Regions from separate parts of the Acholeplasma laidlawii PG-8A genome, predicted to be linked through region 1. Evidence: a T-box and tRNA genes for the amino acid it is inferred to sense, from the RefSeq annotation. Region 1 holds a T-box; the other holds one or more tRNA genes.
The links. A T-box is a leader RNA that pairs with one kind of tRNA and senses whether it is charged. The one in region 1 lies ahead of trpS (tryptophan--tRNA ligase), so its partner is inferred to be a tRNA-Trp.

Region 1 (5,176 bases):
CTGTGCAACAAAAGATACTATTACAGATATAACTACGAATAAAAATATTAATATAACAGGTTTTCTTAAGAAAGGTTTATAGTTTAAAAATAGTTTTATTTTTTGTGGTATTTGAGGTTCAAATCCGGCTTCTACTGCACCGATTCTTAAAAGTTCATTTTTAGTGTAGTAAAGTTCATTAACACTTATATTAAAATATGAAGCCGCTTGATAAATATGTTCCGGACTCATGTTAGAAACACCACTTTTCCATTTAGATAAAAGTGTCCTATCTAAATCGTTTGCTAGTGCGTAAGCTGACATCGTAATACCTTTGGACTTCAAATGCTTAAAGAAGTTATCCTGAATAATTTCTTGTCTTCTTGTAATTTGATCCATTTAAAACCTCTCCACATAGTATCATTATAAAGTCATTGTACCATGAATAAAAAAAGAATAACTCGTAAAAGTTATTCTTTATCAGTTTCATTTGTATCAATTGTTGCAAAATATCTGCTTAATGTGTCTTCGTAATGTGTAAAATCCTCCTCAGAGTTTTCTCTCATGATCATTTCACGTAATTTCTTAGGAATAAACACACGAATTTCTTCATCATTATAACCTACTTGCATGCGTTTAGCATCCACGATAATTGGTCGTTTTAAAACAGATGGATGGTTAATAATGAAATTTTTAAGTTCAGATACAGACATATCTTCTACTTCTAATTCTTGTTCTTTAAATACTTTAGAACGTGTTGAAATAATGTCATCAAATCCGTTTTCAGCGTGATGTAACATCATCTCAATGTCGGTATCATCTATGCGGTGGTTGAATAAATTCTTTTCCTCATATGCTACCTTATGCTCATCGAGCCACTTTTTTGCCTTACGACATGATGAGCAACTTGGAGTCGTATAAATTGTAATCATCTTTAGTCTCCTCCTATCATGCTACTCTAATTATATAGGGCTAACGCCTTCAAGAGTGTCTACTGTTATTATATAGTTTTGTCAAACAATTTACAATAGTAAACCCGGAATTTATTTTTAACCTCAAACTGAAAACGTATTCATTAAACAAATGTGCATATAATAACTTGTTTTCTTTATATTTTTGTATTTTATTGATATAATTACTATAATTTATTTAAGGAGCGTGGACCATATGTCAAAATGGGATTTATCAGTCTTTTATCCAAATGATGAAGCATGGGAAAAAGATTTTAATTTATTAAAAACAGAGGTTGCTAAATTCAGTAATTTCAAAGGGAAACTAGGGAATTTTGATGATTTCTTAGCTTATCATAAATTCGATGAAGAAGTCACTAAACTCTTATACAAAGTATATGCATATGCACATTTAGCATCAGATTTAAACTTAAAAGATACTAAGAAAATGCAAATGAATCAACAAGTTGGTTTAGTGTTATCCGAGTTAAATCAATTAACTTCATTCATCTCACCAGAGATTATTGACCTAGGAAAAGATACTGTGCTAGCATTTGTTGAAAAGGATGAATTCTTAAAACCATTTAAGTTTCCTTATGAAAAGTTATTTAGAGGTCAAGAACATATTCTAGATGCGAAGAGTGAACAGTTAATGTCTAACTTCTCACCAATTAAGAATATCCCTACTTCTTTATACCAAGCATTATCTACAATTGATCGTAAAGATGAAACAATTAAGTTATCAGATGGAAGTGATGTATTAGTTACTCAAGCTCAATTTAGAGCATTAATTGAAGATGCTAAAACACCTGAAGATAGAAAAGCAATTTTTGAATCTTTATATAGAAAATATGTAGATAATAAAACAGCATTTGCTGCAACATACAACTTAGTTTTACAATCTCTATCAGCAAATAATAAAAATAGAGGTTATGCATCCAGTTTAGATGCAGCACTCTTTAACAATAATATTCCTACTTCAGTATTCCATAACTTAAAAGATACTGCATATGAAAATACACATACATTAAAACGTTATATTGAAATTAGAAAAAAAGCTTTAGGTATGGACGAGTACTTCACATATGATCGTTTCTTACCACTTGCAAAATCCGGTAAAAAATATCCATATGATGAAGCCAAAGCACTATTCCTAGAATCTATTAAAAACTTCCCTAAAGAATTCGTTGATAACCAAAAAGATGCAATCAAAGATGGCTTTGTAGATGCACAACCTCAAGATGGTAAACGTAGTGGTGCTTATTCTTCTGGTATGTATGGTCATCATCCATTTATCTTATTAAATCATAATGATACATTAGATGCAGTCTTTACCCTAGCACACGAAGCAGGACACTCAGCACACTCAATTTTCTCTGATGCTGCACAACCAATGGCTATTTCTAACTACACAATCTTTGTTGCAGAAATTGCATCAACATTTAATGAGCATGCTCTATTAGATTACCTATTAGAAAAATCTAGTTCTAAACAAGAAAAGATTGAATTACTATCTTTAGCAATCGATAACATTCATTCAACCTTCTACCGTCAAACTTTATTTGCTACTTATGAATATGAAGCCAATAAACTTGTAAGTGAAGGGAAACCAGTCAATGAAAAAGCATTAAGCCAAATCATGATTGATTTATACCAACATTACTATGGTTTAGATATTACTAAAGAACCTGGTAAACAATATGTTTGGGCATATATCCCTCACTTATTCTACACACCGTTTTACGTATACCAATATGCAACAGCATTTAGTGCTTCATTAAAGATTTATGATAATGTTAAATCCAATGAACCTAAAGCATTTGATAACTATATTGCGATGTTAAAAACTGGTGGATCTATGTATCCAGTAGATGAAGCAAAAATTGCTGGTGCAGATTTAACTAAGAAAGAATCTTTCCAAGCAGTCGTTAAACGTATGGAATCTTTATTAGATCAACTAGAAGCTTTATTAAACGAATAATCTTTATAATTGACTATTCAAACATAAAATTATACAATATGAATAAGCAATGATAAGAACAAGTAACTACTAACTTTTTATTTAGAGACCTATAGCTTGGTGAAATATAGGAAAAACTTAGTCGTGAATGGACCTTGGAGCTTATACAACTACATATAAGTGCTAGATTTTTATCTAGAACTAAGGTGGTACCGCGAAATTACATTTCGTCCTTAGAAGTTTTATACTTTTAAGGACGATTTTTATTTATAGAAAGGAATTATATGATGAAAAGACTTGTATCAGGCATTAAACCAACCGGTGAGTTAACACTTGGTAACTACATTGGTGCAATCAAACAATTTGTTAAACTACAAAATGAATTACCAGATACCGAATTCTTTATTTTTATTGCTGACCTACATGCAATAACAACCCCACAAGATAAGCAATTATTAAAAAAGAGAGTACGCGATATTGCAGCATACTATATCGCATGTGGACTGGATCCAAACAGAGTGAACTTATTTGTTCAATCTGAGGTGATGGAACACGCTATGCTTGGTTACATTATGGAATCTACTGCTTATATTAATGAAATGGAGCGTATGATTCAGTTTAAAGAAAAGCGTACCTCACAAACTGAAGGCGTTCGAACTTCCCTTTTAACTTATCCAGCACTCATGGCTGCAGATATTTTACTATATGATGCAAGTATCGTACCAGTTGGGGAAGACCAAACTCAGCACTTAGAACTTACAAGAACACTAGCTCAAAGATTTAATCACTTATATGGTGATACATTCGTCATACCTGAAGGTCATGTTACTAAAGTTGGTGCTAAGATTAAAGACCTTCAAGAACCAACCAAAAAAATGAGTAAGTCTGAGGGCTTATCTCAAAAATCTTATATTTTATTAGAAGATAATTTAAATCAAATTAAAAATAAGATCAAGTCTGCTGTAACAGATTCAGATACTAAGATATATTTTGATGAAGTCAATAAACCAGGTATCTCTAACTTGCTTACAATTTATTCAGCAATTACAGATACACCAATGAGTGATATCGTGGATAAATACAAAGATGAAACATCTTATGCCGGCTTTAAATCTGATTTAGCTGAAATCGTTGCAGAACATATTGGTCAAATCCAAGAAAATTATAAAACTTTAATGGCTTCAAATACCTTAGACGATATATTAGATACGGGTGCTCAAAAAGCGTCCATGTATGCTCAAAGAAAAATTTTGAAAATCCTCTCGAAAATGGGCTTGAAAAGAAAAAAGTGATTTTATAATCACTTTTTTTTATACCATATTTTTATAAAACGCTTCAAGGTCTTCTCTTTCTAGAGGTTTAGATAGGTAATAGCCTTGTACAATGTCACAGTTCATACTTTTAAGTATATTGAGTTGTTCTTTCGTTTCAACCCCTTCTGCAATAACTTTAATATTCAAATCATGTGCTAAGCTTATTAATTTTTCTATCATTTTTTGGTAATTTGGCTTTGTTATATTTGTGATAAATGATCTATCCAGTTTAACAAAATCCATTGGTACATTGACTAGGTGTATTAATGAATTGTACCCAGTACCAAAATCATCTAATGATATTTTAATGCCCATCTGTCTAAATTCTTTAAAAAGCTCTATGACTCTTTGACTTTTATCAAGTACACTTCTTTCAGTAACTTCTAGTTCTATTAAAGAAGGGTCAATCTCACAATCAGTTAATATATGCTTAATGAATGAAGTAAAACCATCATGATTAAAATCTCTCGGGGATATATTGATGGATGCTTTAATTTCAAGTCCTACGGATTTTAGGTACTTTAATTCTTCGATTACTCTCCTTATAACGATTCTTGTTATTTCCGTCATAAGCCCTGCTTCTTCAGCAACTGGTATGAACACTAAAGGACTAATTGTACCCTTAAATGGGTGGTGCCATCTTAATAGCGCTTCTACACTTTTATGTCCCTCACCCTTTAGACATATTTTAGGTTGATATACTAAGTGAAATTGATCATTTTTTATTGCATGAAGTAATTCAGGTATAAGCTCACCATGCAATTTACTTCTTCTTTCCATTTCATCATCAAATTCATGAATACCAAAGTCATTAGTTGTTTGATCTAAAATCATAGCTGATTTTTTTAATGCATCATGGGCATCTTTTATGTGTACTGGATATTGAACAATACTTCCATTTAATAAGATTCCTATTCTATATTTGTCTATTTGGATGGAATCAGCAGTCTGATTAATTAGATCATTTCCTATCC
Region 2 (5,176 bases), 100 kb from region 1:
CAGCATTATATTGTATAAATATTTTATAATGCCATCTTAAACCTATATCAGTAGGAGAAAACAGAGTAAAGTTTGTATTATCCCCTAAATAGTTATCAAAATCCCTGATTGTGACAGTTGCATCTGGGCGTGTGGTAGCAAGTTCATCTTTATGCCAAAAGCCTCCATTTACGTCAAATAAGACGTCAAAGGCTTGTGCTTTTGGTATACAAGCTACCAAATATATAGAAATTAAAGTGGTGAGTAACATTAATAGTATTTTTTTCATTAAATCATCATCCTTATTCATAAGTGTATACGTTTTCATTGTTATTTTACAACATCTATAGAAAATATGAATAAATATGAAAGATTTATTCAAATTATATAAATAATTACACTTTTCAAGGGGTATAAAAAAATACTGTGACTTTAATACTTCATAAGTCACAGTATTTATTGTTGATGAAAAGTAAAATTTAATTCAAATCTTATTAACTCTTAGATCCATTCGTTATACCTTCTTAGATATATCTTTTTGACAAGTTCAGCACTTATCATATATGCTAATGATAATATAGATAACCATAATATAAAACTTATAGGAAGTCTGTCAATATCAATTGCTACACCAATGTCAGTAAATCCTATAACTATAGCAATTAATGCCACAAATAAAGTTGAGATAAATAATATTTTAGATGGTCTACTTTCAATAATGGATAACTTTTGAGTTCTAATTACATAAATAACTAAGATTTGTGAGACTGTCCCAAATACAAACCATCCAGCTTGGAATAATGGTGCCATTTGTACAGTGTTGGTTCCGATTACCCACCATAGGATAGAAAAGCATAAGATATCGAAAATAGAACTTAGTGGTCCCATAACTAAAGTAAATCTTAATACACTTTTTGAATTCCATTTATGGGGTTTATAGATATATTCCTTATCAACGTTGTCAAAAGCCATACCTACTTGTGAAAAATCATTGAGTAAGTTTTGTGCCAAGAGTTGGACTGGTAGCATAGGTAAGAATGGAAGAAATATACTTGCAACAATTACAGATATCATGTTACCGAAATTTCCACTGGTAGCCATTTTGATATATTTCATAATATTACCAAAAGTTTTTCTACCTTCAAGAACGCCTTCTTCTAGTACTACTAAATCTTTTTCTAGTAGTACGATATCTGCAGTTTCTTTTGCAATATCAACAGCAGAATCTACTGAAATACCAACATCAGCTTGGTGAAGTGCTGGAGCATCATTAATACCATCACCTAAAAATCCGACTGTATGTCCCTCTTCTTGTAATAACTTCACAATTCTTTGTTTTTGATTAGGTGATAATTTTGCAAATATGTTACATATTTTAAGTTTTTCTTTTAAATCTTGATCACTTAGTGAATCAACTTCATTACCTGAAATTATATGATCAATGCTAATTCCGATTTCTTTACAAACTTTTGCTGTAACACCTTCGCTATCACCAGTTAGAACGATTGTTCTAACTCCGTGATCTCTAAGTTTGTTAATCGCAATAGAAGCACTTTTTTTAGGTGGATCTAAAAACCCTACAAAACCAATTAGTACCATATTAGATTCATCTTTTACACTAAAGATATGTTCTTTTGGAACTTCATTTTTTTGTGCAACTGCAATAATTCTTAAGCCTTCTTTGTTGTATTTTTCATATGTAGCCATTGCAAATTTCTTATATGCATCAGTTAATTCTAATACTTGGCCATTGATTTCAACAAATTTAGAAATTTCAAGCATCTCTTCAACTGCACCTTTGGTGATAAGTTGACGTTTATTATCTTTATCAATTAATACTACACTCATTCTTCTTCGTGAAAAATCAAATGGAATTTCATCTATTTTTTCATAGCGTGTAGTCAATGGTTTTAGATCTTTTTTTGTAGCACGGTTTATAATCGCAAGGTCAATTAGATTTTTAAGTCCAGTTTGAAAATAACTGTTTAAGAAAGCATGACGAAGCACTCTATCATCATCTTCACCGTGAAGATTCATATATTTTTCTAATACGATTTTATCTTCTGTTAATGTTCCTGTCTTGTCTGTACATAAGATGTCCATTTCACCAAATGTTTGGATAGTCCCAAGATTTTTCACAACGACTTTATGTTTTGACATGCTAACAGCACCCTTAGCAAGTGTTGTTGTCATGATAACAGGCAACATTTCAGGTGTTAATCCAACTGCTATACTAATAGCAAACATTAATGATTGAAGCCAGTCTTGTTTAATAATTCCGTTAATTAAAAACACCATGGGTACCATTATAAGAGTTAAGCTTATTAAAAGTCTACTAATTGAAGAAACGCCTCGTTCAAAACTCTTTGTGGCATTATCACCAGATAATGTTTTTGCCATAGATCCAAAGTAGGTGTGATTACCTGTTGAGATGACAAGTGCAGTTGCACTGCCACTTAATATATTAGATCCCATAAAGCCAATGTTATCTAAATCGGTGATAATGTCTATATCTTTTGAACTTATGTTACTAAATTTTTCAACAGGGTGTGATTCCCCTGTTAGTGCAGATTGTGCAACAAAGGTATCCTTTGTAGTTAGAAATCTAATATCTGCAGGTATCATATCACCTGCAGCTAGTTTTATGATATCTCCAGGTACTATATTTTCAATAGGTATTTCTATCCATTTTCCATCTCGCAGTATATTTGAATTGTTTGTTACAAGATTTGTGAGTTCTTCAACTGCATTACGGGATTTCTCGCTTTGCATAAATGAAATAGAACTAGATACTGTTACGAGTATAAAGATAATAATAACAGTTAAAAAATCAGGGTTACCCTTTACAAAAATAACATCTGTTAAGAAAGTAATAATTGCAATAGCAATCAATATCAAGTTAAATGGATTTACAATAGATGAGAGTAGTCTTCTAAATTTAGAATCCTTTTGTTTAGATGTGATAACATTTTTCCCGTATGTTTCAAATCTTAATATACTTTCATCAGTTGAAAGCCCGTTTTGACTTGTGTTGTATTTGTTAAATAGAGATTGTTTATCTATGTGTGCGTTTTGTATTAACTTATCTTCTAAACTAGAAGTCGTGTTTACTGTGTTAAATGTTTTTTCTTTTTTCATGTTTAAAACCTCCCTTAATGTTTGGGCATAAAAAAAACGCCCTCTAGGCGTTAATTAAACATAGAAAAAGATATAGTTTTCAACCATAAAAATTCTCTTGCTTAATTAAGCCGTATTTATTGAAATTATGCACTTTGTAATACCTACTCTGAGAATCTTCCATAGTTGTTCACCTCTTTCTTTTTTCATTATAGCATGATTTAGACTAAAAACCTAATTAGACTATTATTGCAAGAAGAGCAATTATAGTCGAGTGTATAAAAAAAATGCTGCATCGTATGCAACATTGCTTATTATTAGATGGCGAGGGCAGCAGGATTCGAACCCACACTAAAGGTTTTGGAGACCTGTGTGCTACCGTTGACACCATGCCCCCGTTCACGCCTTATTAGTATAGCATAACAAAATTAAGTTTTCAATTGAAAATGAACAAATCATATCATTGAAAACTTAATTTTATTAAATTATGGTGTTTTAGGCTGTTATTAAGCGCTTATAGGTGTAGAAATTAGATTATTTTTGACTTTAAATAGTAATATTAGGTTAATTATAGTAAGTAAGATAATAAATATGATCCCTAATTGAATACTTTCTATAAAGGATACTGTAAATATAGCCCATATAATTACTTCAGTGATTGAGATAATTCGGCGTATCTTATAAAGTCTTTGATGATTTGTAAAAAAGATAAAGACAGATAGTGCAGTAAATGCAATTAAAGCAAACAAACCCAAATATACTAAGAAGTTGCCGTAATCACCAGGTCCGTTTTTAAGTAAGTCATAACTGGTGATATTGAGTGTAAAACCAATGTTACCAAAGAACGGATCTGTAGTGATTGTAACTTTTAATATGGGTACTGCATATAGAAGTAACATCACTACAAAATATGTGACACCCCAAATCATTGTAAATAACTTAGGTGTCATTTTAAATGGTTCATTGGTATGAGTAGAATCACCTATATTGGATTGTGTATGTTCGTTTTCATTGCCAAGTAGATAATCTACTGAAGTCTGATAGAGTTTGGATAACTCTATTAATTTTTGTGTTTCTGGAAATGCTTGATCAGATTCCCATTTGGATATAGATTGTCTAGATACATCTAGTAACTCACCTAACTCCTCTTGAGTATAATTGTGATCTTTTCTTAGTTTTGCAAGTCTTTGACCTGTAGTCATATGAATCCTCCTAATAAATGTTACTTATATTTTAGCAAATCTAAATATCAATACCACCAACTTTAAGGTAATATGATGTAAACTTTTGGTTGCATCGCATATGTTTACATCATATTTAATGGAAAAATAAAAAAAAGAGCGATTATTTATCGCTCTTAGGTTCAACGTCACTAAATAGTTGAGGTTGTGGTTTTCTTATTTTGCCTTTTGGCTCATCATCGGCCTTATTTTTTCTAATAGCTTTCATAACATATTTATGAACAAACCAGAAGTAAGGTACTACAACAAATAATAAGAAGTAGATTGAATATACAATCCAGTAAGCAAAGTTATATGGTGATAAGTCTGCTGGGTGATAATCAAGCACTAAGTTGTGTGGGTTATTATCAGCTGTTGGTTCTACACCATTCATTCCTCTTGAGAAGTTATAGTTTTCAGGTGCTAGGTTAAGGTTCGTATGAGTTACCATTGGTGTACCAGAAGCGAAGGTAGTACCATCAGTAATTCTGTAGACATGTACACGTTCTGGAGTATCTGGTTTTTCAGGATCAATGATTGTTGCAAACACATCGATTGCTTGAATGTGGTATTCAAAGTTATATCCTTCTGGGAAGGTATAATCTTTGTTTGTTTCTAAAATGTGATTTGCAAAACTATTATTAGCAATTAGAGCTACTCTAAATGATGCTCTATTTGCGTTTGATGCTCTTATGTCAGAATAGATATTTAAATAATTTTTATCTTTTAAAACAATTTGTTTTTTCTCAGGGTCTTGTGCATAGTATGCAGTAACTTCTAAACTATAATATGCAACATCATCTGAAAAATCTTCAAGTAAAACAAAGAAGCCATCACTGTATAAATCAAATTGTGGGTTT

Region 2: it encodes a tRNA-Trp, which carries the amino acid that the T-box ahead of trpS (tryptophan--tRNA ligase) is inferred to sense. The anticodon was not compared.

Annotation. Positions count from the first base shown of each region.
Region 1 covers NC_010163.1:1,232,408-1,237,583, forward strand. Annotated here, with positions in the region: gene ACL_RS05835 (helix-turn-helix domain-containing protein) at 1-378, opposite strand, end outside; gene spx (transcriptional regulator Spx) at 450-911, opposite strand; gene pepF (oligoendopeptidase F) at 1,147-2,910, shown strand; T-box leader at 2,951-3,127, shown strand; gene trpS (tryptophan--tRNA ligase) at 3,177-4,181, shown strand; gene ACL_RS05855 (putative bifunctional diguanylate cyclase/phosphodiesterase) at 4,200-5,176, opposite strand, start outside.
Region 2 covers NC_010163.1:1,334,192-1,339,367, reverse strand. Annotated here, with positions in the region: gene ACL_RS06345 (glycosyl hydrolase family 18 protein) at 1-268, opposite strand, end outside; gene mgtA (magnesium-translocating P-type ATPase) at 481-3,117, opposite strand; tRNA gene ACL_RS06335 (tRNA-Trp) at 3,419-3,493, opposite strand; gene ACL_RS07345 (helix-turn-helix domain-containing protein) at 3,603-4,298, opposite strand; gene ACL_RS06325 (hypothetical protein) at 4,441-5,176, opposite strand, start outside.